DNA from 2 places in the Cellvibrio sp. ARAG 10.3 genome. Region 1 is predicted to be linked to the other one. Evidence: predicted binding sites of a transcription regulator. Region 1 holds the regulator's gene; the other holds the start of a gene.
The links. Region 1 encodes sigma-54, which starts transcription at its own class of promoters, with help from an activator protein. Its sites were predicted from a motif close to TGGCACANNNNTTGCNNT; they were not measured.
Positions count from the first base shown of each region.

Region 2: flgB (flagellar basal body rod protein FlgB) is a predicted target of sigma-54. The motif match lies at 3,274-3,291, and genes of this name have one in related genera.

Region 1 is NZ_JBPYCU010000007.1:95,667-101,152, forward strand. Features, by position in the region: gene rapZ (RNase adapter RapZ) at 1-628, opposite strand, end outside; gene ptsN (PTS IIA-like nitrogen regulatory protein PtsN) at 702-1,154, opposite strand; gene hpf (ribosome hibernation-promoting factor, HPF/YfiA family) at 1,161-1,451, opposite strand; gene ACSV5M_RS10870 (RNA polymerase factor sigma-54) at 1,579-3,189, opposite strand; gene lptB (LPS export ABC transporter ATP-binding protein) at 3,338-4,063, opposite strand; gene lptA (lipopolysaccharide transport periplasmic protein LptA) at 4,071-4,631, opposite strand; gene lptC (LPS export ABC transporter periplasmic protein LptC) at 4,618-5,202, opposite strand; gene ACSV5M_RS10890 (KdsC family phosphatase) at 5,214-5,486, opposite strand, start outside.
Region 2 is NZ_JBPYCU010000004.1:2,062-7,547, reverse strand. Features, by position in the region: gene flgA (flagellar basal body P-ring formation chaperone FlgA) at 1-366, opposite strand, end outside; gene ACSV5M_RS06430 (chemotaxis protein CheV) at 600-1,553, shown strand; gene ACSV5M_RS06425 (CheR family methyltransferase) at 1,759-2,601, shown strand; gene flgB (flagellar basal body rod protein FlgB) at 3,336-3,737, shown strand; gene flgC (flagellar basal body rod protein FlgC) at 3,784-4,242, shown strand; gene ACSV5M_RS06410 (flagellar hook assembly protein FlgD) at 4,255-4,965, shown strand; gene ACSV5M_RS06405 (flagellar hook-basal body complex protein) at 5,064-5,486, shown strand, end outside.

The sequences.
Region 1 (5,486 bases):
TGACGTCCTGATCCTTGCCGGTCAGAGGGCGCAGGTTGTGTTTCCAATGGGGGTTAGGCAAACAACGCGCATCAAAAACCAGATCCGCATTCACCGGAATGCCGTGTTTGAAACCGAAAGATTCAAACAGGATGGCCATATTGGATTCATTACGGCCAACCACGCGTTCTTTCACCAAATCACGTAATTCATGCAGATTCAAATGGCTGGTATCCAGCACCAGATCGGCGGCATCACGAATCGGTTCCAGCAGGTTTTGTTCTTCGGTAATGGCTTCTTCCAGGTTGGTGTTGGTATCGCTCAAGGGATGCTTGCGCCGCGTTTCACTGAAACGCTGGATCAACACCGAAGGTTGTGCGTCAAGGAATAGCACGCGAAACGGTACATGGGCTTCCTTCAGTGTCTCAATCATCATCGGAAAAATGTTGAGATCCTGCCAGGCGTTGCGCACATCGATACCAATGGCAAATTTCTGCGTGTCATCCTTGTGAATCTGGATTTGTGCAACCAGCGCCGGCAACAGGCTCACCGGCAGATTGTCGATGCAATTAAAGCCGACATCCTCCAGAACATGCAGTGCGGTACTTTTACCCGAACCGGATAATCCACTCACTATCACTAAATGCATGGGCGTAGGTTCCTGTGACTTATTCATCAATCCGCCGAGGCTGCCGGACATTGTTTGTTTACAATGCCGCTGATTAATCCTTGCTGATGGCTATCTCGTACAAGGCTGCGTCGCTGTCAGCACCGCGCAAACGCTCGCGAAATTCGCTGTCATTGAGCGCGCCCGCGAGGGCCGCCAGGTTTTGCAGATGTTCGCCATGGGCATTTTCGGGCACCAACATGGCAAATAAAATATCCACTGGCTCAGAGTCAATGGAATCAAAGTCGATGGGCTGGTTGAGGGTAATCAAGGCCCCGATGACGCCGTCATAGTTTTCCACCCGACAGTGTGGAATGGCAATGCCGTGGCCAATACCCGTGGAGCCGAGTCGCTCCCGCGCAATCAGCCGACGAAATAAATCGTCGGCGTCAATAGCGGGAATGTCCTGGGCGATGGTGTTGGCAAGGATTTCCAGCACACGCTTTTTACTGACACCCTCGATGTCGCACAAGGTGCGGCCCGGGGTGAGAAGAGATTGTATTTGCATAATGTATTAACGATGGCTGCGCATTTTTTCTTTGTGTTTAATCAATTGCCGATCGAGCTTATCGGTCAGCAGGTCAATAGCGGCATAGAGATCTTCTGATGTCGCATCGGCGAATAAATCCTTGCCGCTTACATGCACGGTGGCTTCCGCTTTTTGTTCCAATTTATCTACCGAGAGAATCACATGGGTATTGGTGATGCGGTCGTGATGATTATTGAGACGCTCAAGTTTATTGTTGACGTAGTCCTTGAGGGATTCGGTAACTTCCAGATGGTGACCGCTGATAGTAATTTGCATAGTACTTCCTCTTCGTTATGACAGTTGCTTAATCTTGCCTTGCGACACGATTATTGATTCCTGCATAGTGCTAAAACACTTTCTGCATACCCGATGTTGATCAGCCTAGCAGTGGAGAAAAAGGATGTCATAGTAAACTTTTACGCTCATTGGACGGCGGGATATTCAATGATTCCCGATACTTGGCGATGGTGCGTCGCGCCACCTGGATTCCCTGCTCGGATAAGAGCTCGGTGATCTTGCTGTCGCTCAGAGGCTTTTTTGGATTTTCCGCGCTCACCAGTTTTTTGATGATGGCACGAATCGCCGTAGAAGAGCATTCGCCGCCGCTGTCTGTACTCACATGACTGGAAAAGAAATATTTAAGTTCAAAAATTCCCTGGGGTGTATGCATGTACTTCTGGGTCGTAACCCGCGAAATAGTGGATTCATGCATATCGACAATTTCAGCGATATCGTGGAGTACCAGCGGCTTCATTGCTTCGGCACCGTACTCAAGGAAGCCGCGTTGTTTTTCCACGATGCAACTTGCAACTTTAAGCAGGGTTTCATTACGGCTTTGCAAGCTTTTGAGAAACCAGCGTGCTTCTTGCAGGTTGTCTTTCAGAAAGGTGTTGTCGCTACTGGAGTCTGCCCGTTTTACCATGGAGGCGTAATCGGTATTGATCCGCAGACGGGGCGCAATATCCGGATTTAATTCGACAACCCAGCGGCCATCCCGCTTTTCCACGAAGACATCCGGTACCACATACTCGGTGTCGCCGGACGCAATCATATCGCCCGGGCGCGGATTCAATCCCTGGATCAGCGCCACCGCCTGGCCCAGTTCGCTTTCCTTGAGTTTGGTGCGCCGCATCAATTGGCGGTAATCGCGACTGCCCAGCAGCGGCAGGTATTGCTTGACGATCAGCTTGGCCGGTTCGAGAAAAGGCGTAGTCGGGGCGAATTGTTGTAGTTGTACCAACAGGCATTCAGACAGGTTCTGACTGCACACCCCGCAGGGGTCAAATTGTTGCAGGCGATGTTGTACCGCAACCACCTCGTCCAGTTCCAGCTCATCCAGTTCAGTGATCAAACCTTCATAGATATCGGTAAGGCTGACAGAGAGCATACCGCTGGGATCGACCGCATCGATGATTGCCATGGCGATAACGCGGTCCTGATCTGACATGGGGGTCAGATTGAGCTGCCACATCAGGTGATCGTAAAGGGAGTCGGTAACGGCGCGCCGGCTTTCAAAGTCGTTATCTTCGCCATCGTAGGAGGATGCGTTGCTGGTATGGGAGGACTGATACACATCGTCCCAACTGGTATCTACCGGCAATTCATTGGGGATGGATTCATTCCAGTCGGTGTGGGGCTCATTATCGACGTAGCTGTCGTTATCCGAAAAACTTTCGTTGTCTGAAAAGCTTTCCGTGTCGTTGTAGCTCGTTTCTGCGTAGCTGTCCTTGTCGGCAAAGGTATCTTTATCGTTAAAACCTGAATCAAGATCTGCGTTGGCTTCTGCGGCCACTTCCTGTTGGCGAGGGTAATCACTGTCTTCTCCGTCACCGGCCTCGGCGGGAGTGTGGCTGTCATAAGCCTCTTCAATTTCCAGCATGGGGTTGGAATCCAGGGCCTCCTGAATTTCCTGCTGCAGATCAAGGGTCGACAATTGCAACAGGCGGATTGCCTGCTGCAATTGGGGCGTCATGGTCAGTTGTTGGCCGAGTTTTAGCTGTAGAGACTGCTTCATCGTAAGTAGAACTAAACCCCAAAAAAATGATGTTGTTCAGGTGGAGTTTAGACAGCCTTTGTCTTGCAGGCAATAACACCTAGCAATCTTTGTGCCTGTTATACAAATTTAATGGCTTGTCAAGTGATTTGTCAGAATACACCTGAAGTTACAAGCGGAAATTTTCGCCCAGATAAACTTCGCGGACCTTGTGATTACTCAGGACCGTTTCTGCATCGCCTTCGGCGATGATGTGACCTTCACTGACGATATAGGCGGTTTCGCAAATATCCAATGTTTCGCGTACGTTGTGATCGGTAATTAACACACCAATGCCGCGATCTTTGAGGTGGCGCACAATCTGTTTGATGTCATTGACGGAGATGGGATCAACCCCCGCAAAGGGTTCGTCGAGCAGGATGAATTGTGGTTCGGTCGCCAGTGCCCGGGCAATTTCCACCCGCCGCCGCTCACCGCCCGATAGGGACATGCCAAGGCTATCGCGGATATGGGTGATATGGAATTCCTGGAGCAGGGAATCGAGTTTCGCGTGCCGCTGCTTGCGATTGAGGTCTTTGCGGGTTTCAAGGATGGCCATGATGTTGTCGGCCACCGTCAGTTTGCGAAATACCGAGGCTTCTTGCGGCAGGTAGCCGATACCGGCGCGCGCGCGGCCGTGGATCGGCAGATGGGTCAGGTCTTTCCCGTCCAGCACGATGCGACCTTCATCGGCACTGACCAGACCGGCAATCATATAGAAACAGGTGGTTTTGCCCGCGCCGTTGGGGCCCAACAACCCGACAATCGTACCGCTGGTGACGGCGAGTGATACATCAATAACCACTTTACGGCTCTTGTAGCTCTTGGCGAGGTGTTGGGCTTGCAGCGTCGGCATGGTCGACTCAATCTTGATTGATGGTTTGGGGTGGGATGATGATCTCAATGCGCTGCGGTTGCTGCGCATCGTTTTTTCCCGCCGCTTTCATAATTTCTTTGCGAATATCGTAATCAATGCGGTTGCCACTGATAGATGCGCCGTTTTCCTGCTCCAGAAATGCATCTTCCAGCAGTAACAAATGCTCATCGGTCAGGGTGTAGCGGATGCTGTTGGCCTGGGCGGTGATTGTCGCCTGGTTTTCGGCCGGTTTTTGTTGATAGCGCGCTGGTGTACCGCGGGCTTCCATCTTTTCAACTTCATCTTTGTTGTTGGTATGGATAGTGATCCGGTCCGCACTGATCTCCAGTGTGCCTTGTTTCAGTTTCACGTCGCCGCTGTATGTGGCGGTCCGTTGCTTGCGATCCAGTTGAGCGCTGTTAGCAGAGATATGGATGGGTTGTTCTTTGTCGCTGGGCAGTGCATGAGCCGGTGTCGACAGCCACAGGGCGCAGAGTAACGGAGTGAATATTGATACAAGCGGTTTGCACGCCATCATAGAAAATCTGACATTGTTATTGAGGTTCATATGTCCCTCGGACCCTGGAAAGTAACTCGATGCGGTCTTCACCCAAGTAAGCTTTCATGCCCAGCGTGTCGAGGTGGCCTTGTTGGGCGCGCATCTTAACAGCTTTATCGGTTTCGGCGTATTGCTGGCTGGCCTTGATACGCAATTCACTGGTCAGTAATTCCAGGAGCCCTTCTTCCGATGATTGCTGATAAACGCGCACGTCGTTAAACAGGGTTACCAACTGGCCGTTCTGATCAATTTTTCCCTCATTGGCCGTGAGATGCCAGGGCGCAATAGCGGCACTTTCACTAAACAACATGCGCGGTTGGGTCAGCATGGTGTAATCATTTGGACCCGGGAGGTTTGGATTGATCTGGAAGTGCTCGGCAGTATCTGTGGTCAGGATATTGCGCAGGTTGCCGTCCGCATCATATTCGCGCAGCTCGATATCGGTCATATAGGCTTGGGGGAAATTGGCACTTCTCACAATATCTTCGCCCAAAAGTTCGGTGGGCGACTTATCCCAAAAAGCCACCAGCCCGATCACCAGCAGCGAAATAACAACCCAGGGCAGCGGAATGCGCGACATGAGACACTCCGTTAATGATGTGTTGGCAAGTAATGTGCAAGCGCTGCATCAAAGGTGCCCTGCGCTTGCATGATCAGGTCACAAGCTTCGCGTACAGCACCCTGGCCGCCATGAAACTGACTTTGCCAGTGGGCGCGATCAAGCACGCTTATATGGGCGTTGGGTACTGTCAGTGCCAGGCCGACGCGACTCATCACGCTGAGGTCTGGCCAGTCATCGCCCATGAACGCAACTTCTTCCAGGGAAATGCTGTTGTCCAGATTCTCCTGCAAGGCGACCCATTT
Region 2 (5,486 bases), on a different contig from region 1:
CAGGGGGCGAAACAGCGACACCTGCGCCGGAACATAGATCGACCAGCTCTGGCTTGCTTCGCATCGGGTTTGAACGGTCAGGTTTCCGCCGCTGTTACTTGAATCGTTCAGCGACATCACCAAGGGCTGGGGGCAGGCCGGCAACACCAGACGAGGGTCAAGGCTACCGACCTTGATCTCCAGGCGTTCCACATCCTGCTGTTGGTAATGGCGCTCCAGGAAGGTTTCCACCTGCTGCTGCAAATCCCCCAGGTCGTGCCTGACTGCACTCGCCTGACTGGGCGGCAGCGTCAAGAAAACCACGCCGGCCACGGCCAATAGCGGCTGCAGAAGTCTCCGGACCAGATAAAAACTACGAATTCCCATAATTTGTCCTATCCTCATAGGGTGGATGAAGGCACAAAGACCCACATTTAATTGCCGCTACGGCAATTCATCCACTAAAGAGTGACGGGCTTTAGCCGCTATAGCGTTTATTGTGGAAATAAAGCAAAGACTGTGCCGCCGGCGGGGTCATCGTGGCAGGGTTACATCCCGGCCAACGCTTGGCTGGACTTTAGAGCAAATATAAACAGATAGCAGATATAAAGAGGTATTACATGGCCGGAGTAATGGATAGCGTCAACCAACGCACCCAGTTGGTGGGACAGAATCGCCTGGAGCTCCTGTTGTTCAGGTTGGGTGGCCAACAGATGTACGGAATCAATGTCTTTAAAGTCAAAGAAGTCCTGCAGTGCCCTCCGCTCAACGCCATACCCGGCCGCAGCGCCGTGGTGCGTGGTGTTGCCCATATTCGCGGCGGTACCCTGCCGATTATGGATATGAACCTGGCCATCGGGCGCCGCGCCTTGCCGGACATTGCCAATTGCTTTGTGATCATTACTGAATACAATCGCACCGCCCAGGGTTTTCTGGTGAGTTCCGTTGAACGTATCGTCAACATGAACTGGGGCGACATTCATCCGCCACCCAAGGGCGCGGGTAAGGAACATTACCTGACCGCCGTTACCCAGGTTGATGGACAACTGGTGGAAATTATTGATGTGGAGAAAATCCTCGCCGAGGTCTCACCCCCGCGCGAAGAAATCAGTGCCGGCGTGGTGGAAAGCAATATTGCCGAACGCGCCGTACAAAAACACGTATTGATTGTGGACGACTCATCCATTGCGCGTAAGCAGATCCAGCGGGTGGTTGAATCCATGGGTATCAAGACCACGTTAAAAAAAGATGGTCTCGAAGCCTTCAATTACCTTAAAGATCTACTTGCTGCGGGCAAAGACCCGTATAACGAATTGGTGTTGATCATTTGTGATATTGAAATGCCCGAGATGGATGGCTACACCTTTACCGCCGAATTGCGTAACCACCCCGATCTTAAAAAACTGCACATCATCCTGCACACCTCGTTGAGCGGTGTCTTTAACGAAGCCATGGTGAAGAAAGTTGGTGCGGATGATTTCCTCGCAAAATTTCACCCCGATGAGCTCGCGCGTCGGGTTAATGATCACCTGTTAAAAACCACCGGAGAAAACCTGTTGGATAAAAACAACTAAGCAATCGGTGGGGATACGATGTCCCTTAAAAACAGCGAGATGTTGTGGGAAGCAGCCGAGCCATCCCACAACCGTTACAGCCAGATGGTTTTGCGTGTGTGGTTGATTGTGTATGAAAAAAGATTTCGGGAATAAATCCCCTGAGACCCGGAGTGGTTCAGGGTTATCAGGTATAACATCGACCTCCAGTGTCGCAGGAACTGCCGTGCATCGAGACAATTTTGATCAGGCTGAATTCGATCTCTTCAGGCAATTCCTGCAAGACGCATGCGGCATCGCCCTGGGTGATAACAAACAATACCTCGTGTCCAACCGCATCCGACGCTTGCTGGAAGAGCACAAGCTGCACTCCTTCAGCGACCTGGTACGCGCCCTGAAGCAAAACACCAACCGCAAACTGCGCGACCAGGTCATCGACGCCATGACCACCAACGAAACCTTCTGGTTTCGCGATATCTATCCCTACGAACACCTCCGCACCCAACTGCTGCCGCAACTCATGGGCGGTAATAACCGCATGTTCGGGCCGATCCGCATCTGGTCAGCGGCCTGCTCCTCGGGCCAGGAACCTTATTCCATCAGCATGATGGTAGAAGAATACCGCCGCCAGAACATGGGCGCGCTACCGCGCCCGGTGCAAATCGTGGCCACAGATGTATCGGCAACGATTCTGGATCAGGCGCGCAAGGCGGAATACGACCGCTTGTCAGTACTGCGCGGGCTGTCGGATGAGCGCTTGCAACGCTACTTTGATAAAGCCTCGGATAACGTCTGGCGAGTCAAGCCGTTTGTGCGGGAGCGGATAGAATTCAAGGCGTGGAATCTGATGGATTCGTACGCGATGTTGGGTAAATTCGATATCGTGTTTTGCCGGAATGTGTTGATTTACTTTAACGCTGAATTGAAGCGGCAGATTTTGCAGAAGATCCATGCGTCGTTGAAGCCGAAGGGGATTTTGTTTTTGGGGTCTTCGGAGGGCTTGGCGGGGGCGGCGGATTTGTTTGAGATGGTGCGGTGTGAGCCTGGGATTTTGTATCGGGCTGTTTAGTGAGGAGTTACGAATTGGGGGCAGGGATCACGGAGAAGGTTTCGAGACACGCCGTGAACCCGGCCCCTACGCGCTCCCGGCGCTTCGGCACACTTCCCACATCCATGTGGGTCGTCCATGGGGGCTCAGCACCGACATCCTGTCGGTGATGGTCTCGAAACCTTCTCCGCGATCCCTGCTGTGCCATCTGAATTGCGTTTGAGTGCTTTTCTCTTCATTGATTTATACATGTATAAAAGTAGGGGTATTGCTATTTACTTCATTGTAAAAGCCCTTCGTTTCTCCTCTTGAGTAAACCTTTGCAATAACTAAAAGAACTTCTCCCGAGTTAAAAATTTAAAACCACAAAGCCAATCGTGTGGCAGTGAAGGGGTTGGGGAGCAGCTTGCAAGACCATCACCCGCATGGACGACCCACATGGATGTGGGAAGTTTGCCGAAGTGCAGGGAGCACGTAGGCATCAGGGTGATGAGCCTACAGGGATGTATTTACGGCGTGTCTTGCAAGCTGCTCCCCAACCCCTTTCTCATTTCCCACTCGAACCAAAAGCGGAAAAACTTTGCCGCTTTTCCTTTGCCGCTTCTGCCTTTGCCGTTTTTACTGCCGCGTTATCACGTAGCCACTCCAACTAATACCTATAAAAATCAATAAGTTAATATAAATATCGGCCTTTGGCATACCCCTTGCTTTAACACACGCAAGAGTAAAACCTTCAGGAAACGCCGGAGCCACCTATGTCCATATCCTTCGAATCAGCACTCGGAATCCACGAAAGCGCACTGCGTGTGCGCGGTCAGCGGGCATCGGTGTTAGCGGACAACCTGGCCAACGTCGATACCCCCAACTACAAAGCCCGGGACATCGACTTCAAAGCCATGCTCGCCGGCAAGATGGAACAGGCAGGGCGGTTCAACATGCACACCACCAGCGCCGGCCACATCAGCGGTGCCGGTATGGCGCTGGACGATGCCGGCACAATGTACCGCGTACCCAGCCAGCCCTCCATCGACGGCAACACCGTGGAAGACCAGATCGAACACGCGGAATACATGAAAAACGCCTTGGCATTCCAGGCGAGCTTCACCTTCCTGAACAGCAAATTTAAAGGGTTGACTGCCGCCATTCGCGGTGAATAGTCGGTCGGATTAATAATGAATTGATTGGAAAACGTTGGAGTTAACTATGGCACTCGGACACATCTTCGACATCGCCGGCTCAGGTATGAACGCGCAAAGTTTGCGCCTGAACACCACCGCCAGCAACCTGGCAAACGCCCAGTCGGCCAGCTCCAGCGCGGACGAAGTGTATCGCAACCGCCAACCGGTGTTTGCGGCGATTCAACGCCAGGCCATGGCGGCCATGAAAAGCGGCAACGGGTTTGATAACGGCTTTGCCACACCGGATGACGTAGGCGCCGGGGTGCAGGTATTGGGTGTGGTGGAGAGTGATGCACCGCTGCAACGTCGCTACGAGCCGGACCATCCGCAGGCTGATGAAGAAGGCTATGTGTTTTACCCCAACGTGAATCCCGTAGAAGAGATGACCAACATGATCTCCGCGTCGCGCTCGTTTCAAATGAATGTCGAGGTGATGAACTCGGCCAAGCAGATGGTTCAACGTGTGTTGACCCTGGGTCAGTAAGGAGCGGCGGCGATGAGTCAGGTTAATAACAATACCACCGGCAATGTGTTGAGTAATTTGAATATCAACAATCAGCCGAAGGAACCCAAAAGCAACGAGTTAGGCCAGACGGCGTTTCTCGAATTAATGATTACCCAATTGAACAATCAGGACCCGCTGAGTCCGCAGGAAAACACCGAATTTATCGCGCAGTTGGCGCAGTTCAGTTCGGTAGAGGGGCTGGAGCGTCTGAACAAGAATTTCAATAATTTCAGTTCCAGCTTTATGTCCAACCAGGCATTGCAAGCTTCTTCACTGGTGGGCCGCTCCGTAACGGTACCGGCGGAGACAGCGCGCCTGACCGCTGGCGGCATTGTGTCCGGCAGTGTGGATCTTGCGGCGGCCACCGGGGACATGAAGATCAGCATCTATGACAGCAAGGGGGCCTTGGTCGCCAATATTCCGGTGGGTGGCATGCCGGCCGGTGAGGTGTCGTTCCGTTGGGATGGCCAGTACATGGAAGTGAATGGCGAGTTGTTGAGCTGGTCAGCCGGTGAAAAACCCTTGCCGGTCGGTGAATACACCTTTGAAGTCTATGCAACACAGGATGGCAAAGCCGAGCAACTGGAAACCGCGCTCAGTGCCAACGTCAACAGCGTGACCCTGGGGGCGGATGGGGTGATTACCCTCAACCTCGCGGGCCTCGGTCCGGTGAATATCGGTGACGTTAAACAATTTAACTAGTGGCCGGCTATCGGCAAAACAATATCAATCGTCATTAACCGTTATTGAAATACTGGCGCCACACGAGCGCCAGCGACTCAAGTACCCAGGAGCACATCATGTCTTTTAACACTGCGCTGAGTGGCATTCGTGCCTCGAATACTGACCTGCAGGTGACTGGTAATAACATTGCCAACGCGGGCACCATCGGTTTCAAATCATCGCGGGTGGAGTTCGGTGATTTGTATTCCGCAAGTATCCTGGGCAGTGGTGGCAACACGCCCGGCAGCGGTGTGTCGCTGCAGATGATCCGCCAGGATTTTGGTAACGGTAACCCGAAGTTGACCGAGCGCGATCTGGACCTGGCGGTTAACGGGGCTGGCTTTTTTGTATTAAGCAATCAGGGGGAGCGGTTATTTACCCGTGCCGGGGCTTTTGGTTTGAATGACCAAGGCTATGTGGTCAGCGCCACCGGTGCATTTTTACAAGGCTTTTCCGCCAATGCACAAGGCAATATCAGCGGTATCATCGGCAACCTCCGG